DNA from 3 places in the Rhizobium brockwellii genome. Region 2 is predicted to be linked to each of the others. Evidence: predicted binding sites of a transcription regulator. Region 2 holds the regulator's gene; each other region holds the start of a gene.

Region 1 (4,279 bases), 1.3 Mb from region 2:
CGGTGAAGCGCCGTTGGAAGAAGGGCGCTGTGCGCCTGACGATATGGTGATCTGGCTCGAACCAGGCGAGGAATTTTCGACGGCCCGCCGATACCGCATCGATCTCTTTGAAGCGGACGAAGGCCGTCATCTTATGCGCGTCGCGTCGAACGTTTTTCGCCATCAGCCTGGCACGGGCGACGTCCTCGTCGGAAGCCACTTCAAGTAATTGCCGGTCCAGTTGTAGCCGCCAGAGCAGGCGGTAAAGCAGGGAAAAACGCGCCGGGTCAAAATGGCAGAGAACTGTCTCCGCGAGTTCGATGAAGGCGGGCGGCACCGTCATCGGCTTGCGTGCCATGACAGGCGCCGGCGGCATGGCGTCGCGTTGAAACGCAAGGTCCGCCTCCTCGCCCTTTTCGCGCCAATCGATCTCTTCCGGCAGGATGCCAGCGACTGCGAAAGCGCGCGCGGCGTCACGCCATTCGGCAAGCTCCCCGCGTCCTGCAAGCACGACCCGGCGCATCACAGCAACGACAATTGTTCAGGTTGCGGTTCGAACATGGCGCGAAGGTCGGGGCGCTCGATCAATCGGCGCGGCGACCAGCCTTCCGCCGAGATAAAGGACTGAACCTTCTTCATCGAAATGCCGAGCCGCGAAAGATCGTCCAACCGCAACCGGCGAAAACGTCGGGCCGAAACGATCGCTCTGACTGTCTTGGTGCCGAGACCGGGCACGCGCAACAACCGTTCACGCTCGGCCCTGTTGATATCGACGGGGAATTCCGCCCGGTTGGCGAGCGCCCAGGCAAGTTTGGGGTCGAGGCTGAGATCGAGCATGCCGCCCGCCTGGTTCGCGGTGATCTCGTCGATGCCGAAACCGTAGAATCGATAGAGCCAATCGGCCTGATAAAGCCGGTGCTCGCGCATCAGCGGCGGCTTGATCAGCGGCAGGTTTTTCGATGAATCCGGGATTGGGCTGAAAGCGGAATAATAGACGCGCTTCAGCCCGTAGCTGCTGTAGAGCCGGCCGCTGGTCGCAAGGATCGTCGCATCGTTCGCCCCATCGGCGCCGACGATCATCTGCGTGCTTTGGCCGGCCGGCACGAAACGCTGACGCTTCTTCGTCCGCAACGTCGGTTCGCCGGCGGCCTCGATCTTCAGCCTCAGATCTCCCATCGATCGCCGGATATTGGCAGGCTTCTTTTCCGGCGCGAAGCGCGTTATGCCGTGATCCGTCGGCAACTCGATATTCAGCGACAGCCTGTCGGCATGAAGCCCCGCCTCCTCGATCAGACGCGGCGACGCCTCAGGGATCGATTTCAGATGGATATAGCCCCGGAAATTATGGGTCACACGCAGTTCGCGGACGATGCGGACCATCTCTTCCATCGTGTAATCAGACGATCGAATAATACCCGAGGAAAGAAACAGGCCTTCGATATAGTTGCGGCGGTAAAATTCCAGCGTCAGCCAGATGACCTCCTCGGGCGTAAAGCGCGCCCGTTCGACATTGCTCGACGAGCGATTGACGCAATAGGCGCAGTCGTAGATGCAGAAATTGGTCAGCAGTATTTTCAAAAGCGAAATGCACCGTCCGTCCGGGGCATAGGCATGACAGATGCCGGATCCTTCGGTCGAACCGAGCCCGCCACTTGCCTGGGAATCACGTTTCACCGTGCCGCTGGAAGCGCAGGAAGCGTCATATTTCGCAGCATCGGAAAGGATGGCCAAGCGTTCTGTGAGCGATTTCTTCATTAGTATGTTCACTATATGTTCTTATATGCAAAGTCAATCACGACGGTCCGATTTCTGCCCATTTTTAAGTCGCACCACCTGATATCGGGGCGAGCCGCATTTCTTTCATGCGAATTTTCTGGAAATCGGCCTTGGCGATCTGCTATAAGCGTCCGACTAAGATTGTGGCACGGTTCCGAAGTTCCCCTTCGGGACCTGTTTTCTTTTGTGTCAGCGCTCAACTCTGCGGACACGAAGAGAGAAGGACAGAAAAATGGTTGAAAAGGTACCGATGACACAGGGTGGTTTCGTCAAGCTGCAGGAAGAGCTGCGCTGGCGTCAACAGACGGAGCGTCCCCGAATCATCGAGGCGATTGCCGAAGCCCGTGCTCATGGCGACCTTTCGGAAAATGCCGAATATCACGCCGCCAAGGAAGCCCAGAGCCACAATGAAGGCCGCATCAGCGAGCTGGAAGACCTGACGGCGCGCGCCGAGGTCATCGACCTCACCAAGATGTCGGGCGACAAGATCAAGTTCGGCGCCAAGGTGAAGCTCATGGATGAGGACACCGACGAAGAAAAAACCTATCAAATCGTCGGCGACCAGGAAGCCGACGTCAAGGCTGGCCGCATCTCCATCTCCTCGCCGATCGCCCGCGCGCTGATCGGCAAGGAGGTCGGCGATTCCATCGAGGTCAACGCACCGGGCGGGTCCAAGGCCTACGAGATCCTCCAGGTTTCCTGGGGCTGATCGCCCGCCAGCCGCGAGACCCCTCCATTGCTGGATATTCGTGACGTCGAGATCATCGCGCCCAATTTCAAGCGCCGGCTCTCCGGCGTCACGTCGACGATCGTCCAGCTCATCCCGTGCCAGATCCGGCTCGGCATCAAGATCGCGACACTCGGCCCCGGCCTGCCCGAGGACCTGCCGAAACTGAAGTGGCGGCAGCTCCTCGGCCTCTGCCGCCCGCCAGCGCATCGCCGCCAGCGGGTCTGGCACGCGCGCCGCAACAACGAGATGGCCGTCGGCATCCTGCTTCGCCATCTCACGCGCATGCCGCTGAAGCTTCTCTTCACCTCGGCCGCGCAACGCCGGCACACCGCCTATACGAAATGGCTGATCCGTCGCATGGACGCTGTCATCGCGACCAGCGATCGATCCGGCTCGTTCCTGGAGGTGCCGCACACGGTCATCCAGCACGGCGTCGACCTCGCCTTGTTCCATCCGCCGGAGACCGCCGAGGACGGCATCGCCGCCACCGGCCTGCCCGGCCGCTATCTCGTCGGCTGTTTCGGCCGCGTGCGCCATCAGAAGGGCACCGACCTTTTCGTCAAGTCGATGATCGAACTGCTGCCGCGGCATCCCGAATGGACGGCGGTCGTCGCCGGCCGCGTGACGGCGGAGCACGTGGCATTCGCAGACAAACTCAAGGCGGATGTCGCCGCCGCCGGGCTGAACGACCGTATCCTCTTCCTCGGCGAAGTGCCTGACATCAAGGTCTGGTATCGCCGCCTGACGCTTTACGTCGCCCCCTCTCGCAACGAAGGCTTCGGCCTGACGCCGCTCGAAGCCATGGCCTCGCGGACCGCGGTGGTGGCATCGGACGCCGGCGCCTATGCCGAACTCATCGTCACGGGCGAGACGGGCTCGGTCGTCGCCGCCGGCGATGGCGAGGCGCTGACGCGGGCAATCGCGCCCTATATCGCCGATCCCGCTCTGGCAGTCGCCCATGGCGAGAATGCGCTGCGGCATGTCAGGGCGAATTTCGCGCTGGAGAAGGAAGCAAGTGCGATCGGCGCCGTTTACAACAGCCTTCTCGGCGACAATCGCAGCTGAGGCAGAAAAGAGAAACGGCCCGTTGGATGACGGGCCGCTGCAGGGATTCTAAGGATAAGGGAATAGCGGCTGACTATTCGGCCGGCTGCAGCCCCGCAGCCGAAGTATCCTCTCCGGTCTGGCCGCCCAGTGCCGCAGCAAGCTGTGCCGTATCCAGCTCATTTTCCCAACGTGCCACGACGATCGTCGCAACCGCATTGCCGACGAGGTTGGTCAGCGCCCGGCATTCCGACATGAAGCGGTCGATGCCGAGGATGAGCGCCATGCCGGCGACCGGCACGGAGGGAACGACGGAGAGCGTTGCGGCAAGCGTGATGAAGCCCGCGCCGGTGATGCCTGCGGCACCCTTGGAGCTCAGCATCGCCACCAAGAGCAGCAGGATCTGGTCACCCCAGGAGAGATGGATGCCGGTTGCCTGGGCAATGAACAGGGCCGCCAGCGTCATGTAGATGTTGGTGCCGTCGAGATTGAAGGAATAGCCTGTCGGAATGACGAGGCCGACGACCGAGCGCTTGCAGCCGGCCTTTTCCATCTTGTTCATCAGCCCCGGAAGTGCGGCCTCCGAAGACGAGGTGCCGAGGACCAACAGCAGTTCTTCCTTGATGTAGCGCAGCAGCGCCACGATCGAGAAGCCGTTGTAACGGGCGACGGCGCCGAGAACGACGAGGACGAAGAGCAGAGAGGTGAGGTAGAAGGTGCCGATCAGCATGGCGAGATTGGCAATCGATC
Region 2 (4,279 bases):
GGCGCGCCCATCGCCGCCATGATCGGCAGTGAGCGCATGTCGGAAACCAGCGTATTGTAACCAAAGGAGGCGCCGCGCTCACACAGCAGCACGTTCGGATTGCCGCTGGCGTTGAGCTTCTTCAGAACGTTCTTCATATCCCAGGGAGCAAGGAACTGGCCTTTCTTGACATTGACGACGCGGCCGGTCTTGGCGGCGGCGATGAGAAGGTCGGTCTGGCGGCAGAGGAAGGCAGGGATCTGCAGGACATCGACGACCTTTGCCACCTCCGCGCATTGCTCGGCGGTATGAACGTCGGTCAAGACGGGAAAGCCGAATTCCTTCTTGAGGTCGGCAAAGACCTCCATGCCCTTTTCGATCCCGATACCGCGTTCGGCCGACAGCGAGGTGCGGTTCGCCTTGTCGAAGGAGCTCTTGTAGACGAGGCCGATGCCGAGCTTGCCGCAAAGCTCCTTCAGCGTGCCGGCAACCATGAAGGCGTGGTCGCGGCTCTCCATCTGGCAGGGACCGGCAATCAGCGACAGGCGGCCGGTATTGGAAAAGGTGACCTGGCCTTCGCCTTCACCGATCCTGACTTCGGAATTCGTATCAGTGCTCATCGTGTTTCCTCGAAGGCGAAGAGCGTGCCCTGCCCGGGCGCGGGCTTCACCAGAATGCGATTGTTCTTGCGCGCGTATGTCACCCCGTTAGCAGCCAAATGCGCTTCTGTCACGGCAAGATCGGCCACAGTGAAGAGGATTGCCCGGCCGCGCAGGCCGCGATCTGCGGATGATCCGGAGATGTCGAAATAGGCCTCCAGCCCTTCCGGCGTCATCAGGTTGATTTTTGCATTCGACGCCGCGATATTGACGCCGAAACCGGTTTTCTCGACTGCCGATTGCGCCACGGCGAAGCTGACGAAGGCGGCGAAGGCGGCCGGTTCCGGCGCGCAAAGCGCGATCTCGACTATGCCGGTGACGCCGTTGGCATGCGTCTCCAGCGCGGCGCGGTCGGCCGGTAGCGGATTGACGCGCTCGACGGTAAATAGCAGGAGATCAGGCGCGCGCAGGTCGCCGGCAAAAGCTAGCTTGAAGCCGGCAATCGTCTCGGTACCGTCCGGCATCGTCATCGGCCGGGTGAACTGCAGAATCTCTCCGGCGCTCGATCCGTTGCCGACGAAATTCTGATGATCGATGCCGGCATCCTTGCTGCCGAAAGCCAGCCCCGAAAGCCCCTCCGCGCCGCAGCGGAAGCGGAACGCCCGGTTGCGGGCGGTGAAGACATTGCCTTGGCGCGCCGATGCCTCGCTCTCCTCGACACTCGCAATCCCGAGCGGCTCCAGATAGGTCTTGTCGGCGAAGAAGACGCAGGCATTCTCCGTTCCGAAGGGATGGCGCGCATCGGCGGCAACGGTGAAGCCGAGCTTGCCGAGCCTCTCGCGCGCCAAATTGATATTGACGACCGGCAGTACGACATGATCCAGCGGGTGCGGTTTGGCGGAATGCTCGTTCATGATATCCCCTCTCCTGAGACGGCAGAGATGTGTGAGAGTGCCGCCCAAGGCAAGACTTGTTTGCCAATCCGGCGAATGAAAATAAAAATCTCAACGAGTTGGCGCCAAGTTTTACGGAAATTTAGCTACTTGCGGAACACATATGGAACATATAGTGTCTGTTCTGGATTTGTTTCAATCACGAGGTCACAACGTCGATGCTCACGCGCAAACAACAGGAGCTTCTCCTTTTCATTCATGAGCGCATGAAAGAATCCGGCGTTCCGCCATCTTTCGATGAAATGAAGGATGCCCTGGACCTCGCCTCGAAGTCCGGGATTCATCGCCTGATTACGGCGCTCGAGGAGCGAGGCTTCATTCGCCGCCTACCGAACCGCGCCCGCGCGCTTGAGGTCATCAAACTTCCGGAGGCCTACAGCCCCAGCATCCAGCCGCGGCGCGGCTTTTCGCCGAGCGTCATCGAGGGCAGCCTCGGCAAACCTCAGCCGATCGCCTCCCCTGCTCCCGCAAAACCCGTCGCCGACAACGGCAACTCGGTCTCCGTGCCGGTCATGGGGCGAATCGCTGCCGGTGTGCCGATCTCGGCGATCCAGAACAACACCCACGACATCGTCGTTCCGGCCGACATGCTCGGTTCCGGTGAACATTATGCGCTGGAGGTCAAGGGCGATTCGATGATCGACGCCGGCATCTTCGACGGCGACACCGTGATCATCCGCAATGGCAGCACCGCAAGTCCTGGCGACATCGTCGTTGCTCTCGTCGACGATGAAGAGGCGACACTGAAGCGCTTCCGCCGCAAGGGTGCCTCGATCGCGCTGGAAGCGGCCAACCCGGCTTACGAGACCCGGATTTTCGGGCCGGACCGCGTCAAGGTGCAGGGCAAACTCGTCGGCCTCATTCGCCGCTATCACTGACATCGGTTAGGCCGGATTCGGTAAAGCTGTTGCTGCGCCAGTCATAGGCGCGATGGCGCATCCATGGTCGCGACAATGCGTCGAATGCGGTTGCGACCTCCAGGCCGGCGTCCGTGAAGCGCAACTCGACGGATCCGGCCCTGCGCAGCGTCTCGCCGGTGAAGAGCGTCGCACCTGAGCGGCAGCTGTTGAAACGCAGGCGGACCGACGTCACGATGATATCGGCCGCGTCGCATGCCGGGCCGAGATAGGCGGCATTGTCGATGACAGCAACCACACGACCATTGCCAAGCCTTGATGTGCACCAGGCCTTCTTGACGCAGGAAAAGCGGTTTGCTTCACCGGCCGCTGCGGCCGCCCGCATCGCGGACCTCGCTTCGTTCTGCTGATCGCGGGAAAGCTTGACGCGGTGGTCTTCTCCCACCGGAGGGATAGCAGGACCATCCAGCATCTTCGGCGGGTCATGCTTCGGCAGGACCAGCGCTCTCTGCCACTGGTCGAAGATGAAATCCGGTGGTCTTTCACGGTTGGAAGCCATTGCTGCCGCCTCGACCACCGCGACGAGACTGCCATCCTCCGAAATCACCAGATCCGGCGGCCGGGGAACCGGTAGAAGCAGCAGGATGAGCGTTGCGACCGCGATGATCGATGTGCCGGCATGGCGCAACCGGGTGCGGAGCAGCGTCAGCAGCAGAAAGCCTGCCACGGCGACCGCGAAATACCATGCGGGCAAGCGGCCGACGTCGATATTGCCACCCCAGCCGGACACCGTCTTGGCGACCGCGATCACCAGATCGAGGCCGAATCCGACGACCTTCCAAGGCAAAACGTCCAGACCGAAGGGCATGAGCAGCATCGCCAGCAGGCCGGCCGGCATGATGATGAAGGAGATGATCGGCATTGTCGCGAGGTTTGCCGGCAGGCCATAGGCGGTCAAGCGATGAAAATGCTCGATCGAAAACAGCGCGGTGGAAAAACCACCGATCAGCGAGGTCAGGAAGACGCCGCCGAAGAAGCCCGCAACCGTAACGAAGGGCCTGATGATCGACAGCTTTAGAAAGGCGTTTTCGCGGACGCGCCGGTCCTTCCACAGCTGATAGCCCGATACCAGCGCCAATGTCGCGGCAAAGGACATCTGGAAACTCGGCCCCAAGACCTCGGAGGGTGAAATGGCGAGGATGACGAGCGCCGAGAGCGCGACATTGCGCAGGCTGATCGACGGCCGGTCGAAGAAGACGGCAATCAACATGATGGCCATCATGATGAAAGCGCGTTCGGCAGAGACCGCAAAGCCGGAGATCAGGAAATAGGCGGTGACCGCGATGAGCGCGCCGGCTGCCGCGATCTTCTTCGTCGGATAGGCTTCAGCAATGCCGGGAAAGAGGCTGAGCAGCATCCGGAAGCCGACGAAGAAGATGCCGGCCGACAGCGCCATGTTGAGACCGGAGATGGCGATGATATGAGCCAGACCAGACTGGCGCAGCGCCTCCGTCGTCGCATCCGAAATGGCGCGCCGCTCGTCCGTCACGAGTGCAGCGGCAAAAGCGCCGGTGTCGCCGGGCAGGATCGATCTTATCCGGTCGCCAATGCCGCTGCGCAGCCGGTAGAGCCCTTCAAGCAACGCTTCCACCGTCGATCTGGCGGCCTGCGGACCTGCCTGCAAATCGACCTTGGTCGGCGCACCGTAGAAGAAGCCGTTGGCGCCGATGCCGTCGAAATAGGCACCGAAGGAGAAGTCGTTGAGCTCAGGAAGCGCTGGCCCTGCCGGCGGCGTCAGCCGTGCCCTGCCGGTGATAATGTCACCGATCTCGAAGGCCGCGTCCGCGCCGCGGGCTATCGCGGTTATACGCGCCGGCGGCCGCTTCACCTC
Region 3 (4,279 bases), 2.2 Mb from region 2:
CCGCGGCCGTCGTTCCACACGCGCATCTCACGCTTACCGTTGTTTGCCTTGGCGCGGACCGGAACGGGCTTCATCTTCATCGAAAGCGCACGTCCGACCATGAGCACGGTCAGGATGCCGCCGACGGCGAGCGTCACCGAAAAGGTGAAAAGCAGCATGGCCACGAAAACGGTGGCGCCGGCAAGCATGAGGAAGATGGAGCGAATGTTCTGCATGGTTAGAGACCTTTCTTCGGAAAGGAATGTGGTCCTTCTCCTTCCTCTCTGCAAGGCAAGCATGGCTTTTTGTTGTTCTGCTAGATGTTCTGGGGTGGGCTGCTTGCTTCGGCTTTCAAAGCTTGGCACTAATTCGCCATGAGCCGAAACCCCACGCCCCGCTCCGTCCGCCTGCGCCGTTCGGTGCTGAGTGTGCCTGCCATCAATCTCCGCGCCCTCGAAAAAACTCACGCGGTCGATTGCGATGCGGTGATCTTCGATCTCGAGGATTCCGTGGCGCCGGAAAAGAAGGCGGAAGCGCGGGAAAATCTGTGGAATTTCTTTTCGGCTCGGCCGCTCCAAGGCAAGGAACGGATCATCCGCATCAATGACCTGTCGACCAATTTCGGCCTGGCGGACATGGAACTGGTAATCGCGCTCAATCCCGACGCCGTGCTGTTGCCGAAGGTCGATGAACCGCAGGATGTCATGGCGCTCGGTGACCTTCTCTCCGAGGCGGATGCACCTGATGATCTGCGCATCTGGGCGATGATCGAGACACCGCGCGGTATCCTCAATGCGGCTGTTATCGCTGAAGCCGGGCGCACGCCGGGCTCGCGGCTCGATTGCCTCGTCGTCGGGCTCAACGACCTGCGCAAGGAAACAGGCGTGCTTCCACAGCCGGGGCGGAACTATCTCGTGCCGTGGCTGATGCAGGTCGTCCTTGCGGTCAGCGCCTACGGGCTCGATGCAATCGACAGCGTCTTCAACGATTTCAGGGACGAACAGGGTTTTGATGCCGAATGTCTGCAGGGCCGGGCCATGGGCTTTGCCGGCAAGATGCTGATCCATCCGGCGCAGATCGAGCCCGCCAACCGGCATTTCGGTCCGGATCCGGCAGCGATTGCGGAAGCGGAGGCGATCATATCAGCCTTTGCCGACCCCGCTTCCGACGGGCTGAACGTCATCAATGCAGGCGGGCGGATGGTCGAGCGGCTGCATCTTGTCCAGGCGGAAAGTCTGGTCCATAAAGCCCACCTGATCGCAGCCCGCCAGGCTGCAGCACGAAAGACGATGTGATGAAACTCTACCGCTTTCTGACCGGTCCCGACGATGCTTCCTTCTGCCATAAGGTCACCGCCGCCCTCAACAAGGGCTGGTCGCTGGAGGGCTCCCCGACCTATGCCTTCAATGCCGCAACCGGCGCGATGCAGTGCGGCCAGGCCGTCGTCAAGCAGGTCGAAGGCAAGGAATACGATCCTGAGATGAAACTCTCCGAGCAGTGAGGTTTTAACGCATAATCCTTTCCGGAAATCGTAATCGATTTTCGGAAAGGATTATGCGTGATTGAAAGTGATAGAGCGTCCTTAGCGCGTCCTTGGACGCGCGGCGCTCTATCGCTCAGCGGCTTCCTCGGCGCTTGCCTCGATCCGCTCCATGTCATCGTCGCTCAGCCCGAAATGGTGGCCGATCTCGTGGATCAGGACGTGGGTGATGATATCGCCGAGCGTCTCGTCGTTCTCAGCCCAGTAATCGAGGATGGGGCGGCGGTAGAGGCGGATGCGGTTCGGCATCTCGCCGGTTTCCACCGTGAAACGTTCGGAAATGCCCCTGCCCTCGAAAAGGCCGAGCAGATCGAAAGGGGTTTCCAGCGCCATGTCCTCGAAAACGTCGTCATCGGGGAAATCTTCGATCTCGATCGTGAGGTTGGTCGTCAGCTGGCGGAATTCATCCGGCAGATGGCTATAGGCATCCATCGCCAGCGACTCGAAGGCGCTGATCGTCGGCGCATGGCGGTCCCGCCAATCATCGCTCTGGTCTATGCGGGCCATGAATATTCCTTCCTTTGCGGGCCCATATAGAACCTTTATTGCCTATTTTCGAGTGCGGAATCAAAGGCAGGAATAAATTCATAGAAAATGGCCGTTGACTCTTCATTAGCTCTCTGGAATCTATAAGAACATAACAGGAACAAGACGGATCGGAGAACGCCATGGCGCAGCACGCCCTGGCGCGCGAGCGGCTTTTTGCGCTCCGCGAAACCATCGCCAGACTGGAGGGAAGACTCGCGCCGGCGCTTGCCGCCGCGGAACGGGAAGCCCTGGCGGAAGGACGTAAGACCCACCAGGAGCGCACACTGCCGCCCCTGGCGTTTGGGGTGGAGTTTCTCGACAGGGCGCTGGAAGGCGGTCTGCCGCTCGATGCGATCACCGAATTCCGTTCCGCTCTGTCTCGCGATGCCGGTGCTGCAAGCGGGCTGGCGATGGCTGTTGCCGCGCGGTTGCAAAAACAGGAGGCGGATGGCGGCCGCCTTCTGCCGTTGCTCTGGATCGGCGATGCCGTCGGCACACTGGAGGCCGGCCGTCCCTATGCTCCCGGGCTTCGGGATTTCGGGTTGAGCCCGGAGCGGTTTCTCCATGCCGCGCCGCGCAAGCTGGACGAGGCGCTCTGGCTGGCGGAGGTGGCGGTGGAAAGTGCTGCCTTCTCGGCCGTCATCTTCGAAGTCCGGGGCAATCCCGCCCATTTCGGCCTGACCGAAAGCCGCCGGCTTAGTCTCAGGGCGCATGCTGCCCGCCGTCCGCTCTTTCTTGTCCGTCAGGCCGGGGCGGAGGAGGCAAGCAGTGCGGCCTTGCGTTTGCATGTCGAACCGGCCCCGTCCGCTCTGCGGCCGTTGCCGGATGGATCGACACTTTCCGGCAGCATCGGCAATCCGATTTTTCGTCTGACGCTGGAGAAGAGCCGTAATCCGGCCCCGCTCTCCTTTCTTCTGGAGTGGAATCCCCATGAACGCGAATTTCTCCCTGTCGCCGAACCAAACCTCGTTCGCCCTCCAGGCGAACAGTCAGCGCATTCTGGCGCTCAGCTTTCCGCATCTGCCAACGGACCGCATCGCCCGCAAGCGATGGGGGCTCTCCTGGCGTTCGAAAGGGCGTCCTGAGACGCCGCCTATCGTCTGTTCCGGCAAGCTCAACAATGCCATGCGGCTGACGGCACTGGACGAGTTGGCCGAGAGGCTGGGGTTGAGGAAGGAGTTGGGCGTTGCCGAAGCGCGCGCCATGTACCCGATGCTCGAGGTCGCGGAAGAGGATCCGGCGGCCGACCGCCGGTTGCTGGAGGCAATTGCCGACTGGTGCGACCGCTATACGCCGCTGGTGGCGTTCGACGGCAAGGACGGCCTGTTTCTCGACATTAGCGGCTGCGCCCATCTCTTCGGTGGTGAAAAGGCGCTTCTTCGGGATGTGCTGTCGCGGCTTTTCCATATGGGGTTCGATGCCCGCGGCGCGATCTCATCGTCTCCCGGCCTTTCCTGGGCCGCGTCCCGCTTCGGGCCAGGCGGCGTGATCGAGGATGAAGAGACGGAACATGTGCTGGTGTCCTTGCCGGTTGCAGCCTTGCGGCTGGAAGGACGAACCGTCGATGCCCTGAAGAAGCTCGGTCTGAAATATATCGGCGACGTCATCGATGCGCCGCGAGCGCCGCTGACCCGCCGGTTCGGCCCGGAGCTGCTTCTGCGTCTCGACCAGGCGCTGGGACGTGAAGAGGAGCCGGTCTCGCCCCGGCGTCCTGTTGCCAGCCTCTCGGCCGAAAGCCGCCTGATCGAGCCCATCGGGACGGAAGAACAGATCCTTGCCGTCACCAGGCAGGTGGCCATGTCGCTGCAGCCGTCGCTTGAGGCGCGGGGAGCCGGTGGGCGCGTGTTCGAACTGGTCCTGTTCCGCGTCGACGGCAGGGTCTTCCGTATTTCCGTCGGCGCTTCGCAGCCGCTTCGCGAACCCAAGTTCATTGCAGGGCTTTTTTCCGAGCGATTGCAGGCGGTCTATGACGATCTCGATGCCGGCTATGGTTTCGAGATCCTGCGGTTGAATGTGTTGCGGCACGATCCCTTCAACGAGGCACAAGGTGATTTCGAGGGCGACCGGCAAGGAGAGATCTCGCTTTCGGCCTTCGTCGACCGGGTCTCGGCCCGGCTTGGTGCGGATTGCCTGCAAAGCTTTCAGCTCCGCGAGAGCCATGTTCCGGAACGCGCCGTCATCACGGTTCCTGTGATGGAGAGCCTTCCCAGGCGGAAGGCAGCCCAGGACATC

Evidence for each region. Region 2 encodes LexA, which represses DNA repair genes until DNA is damaged. Its sites were predicted from a motif close to TGTTCNNNNTGTGTTCNG; they were not measured.
Region 1: RLCC275e_RS15300 (putative DNA modification/repair radical SAM protein) is a predicted target of LexA. The motif match lies at 1,740-1,757, and genes of this name have one in related genera.
Region 3: RLCC275e_RS34320 (ImuA family protein) is a predicted target of LexA. The motif match lies at 2,151-2,168, and genes of this name have one in related genera.

Annotation. Positions count from the first base shown of each region.
Region 1 is NZ_CP053439.1:3,059,039-3,063,317, forward strand. It holds gene RLCC275e_RS15295 (UdgX family uracil-DNA binding protein) at 1-502, opposite strand, end outside; gene RLCC275e_RS15300 (putative DNA modification/repair radical SAM protein) at 502-1,734, opposite strand; gene greA (transcription elongation factor GreA) at 1,988-2,464, shown strand; gene RLCC275e_RS15310 (glycosyltransferase family 4 protein) at 2,492-3,550, shown strand; gene RLCC275e_RS15315 (dicarboxylate/amino acid:cation symporter) at 3,624-4,279, opposite strand, start outside.
Region 2 is NZ_CP053439.1:1,788,368-1,792,646, reverse strand. It holds gene kdsA (3-deoxy-8-phosphooctulonate synthase) at 1-599, opposite strand, end outside; gene RLCC275e_RS09110 (VOC family protein) at 596-1,492, opposite strand; gene lexA (transcriptional repressor LexA) at 1,690-2,409, shown strand; gene RLCC275e_RS09100 (ComEC/Rec2 family competence protein) at 2,390-4,279, opposite strand, start outside.
Region 3 is NZ_CP053439.1:4,393,918-4,398,196, reverse strand. It holds gene RLCC275e_RS21520 (hypothetical protein) at 1-215, opposite strand, end outside; gene RLCC275e_RS21515 (HpcH/HpaI aldolase/citrate lyase family protein) at 354-1,274, shown strand; gene RLCC275e_RS21510 (DUF1737 domain-containing protein) at 1,274-1,480, shown strand; gene RLCC275e_RS21505 (metallopeptidase family protein) at 1,589-2,026, opposite strand; gene RLCC275e_RS34320 (ImuA family protein) at 2,188-3,132, shown strand; gene RLCC275e_RS21500 (Y-family DNA polymerase) at 3,173-4,279, shown strand, end outside.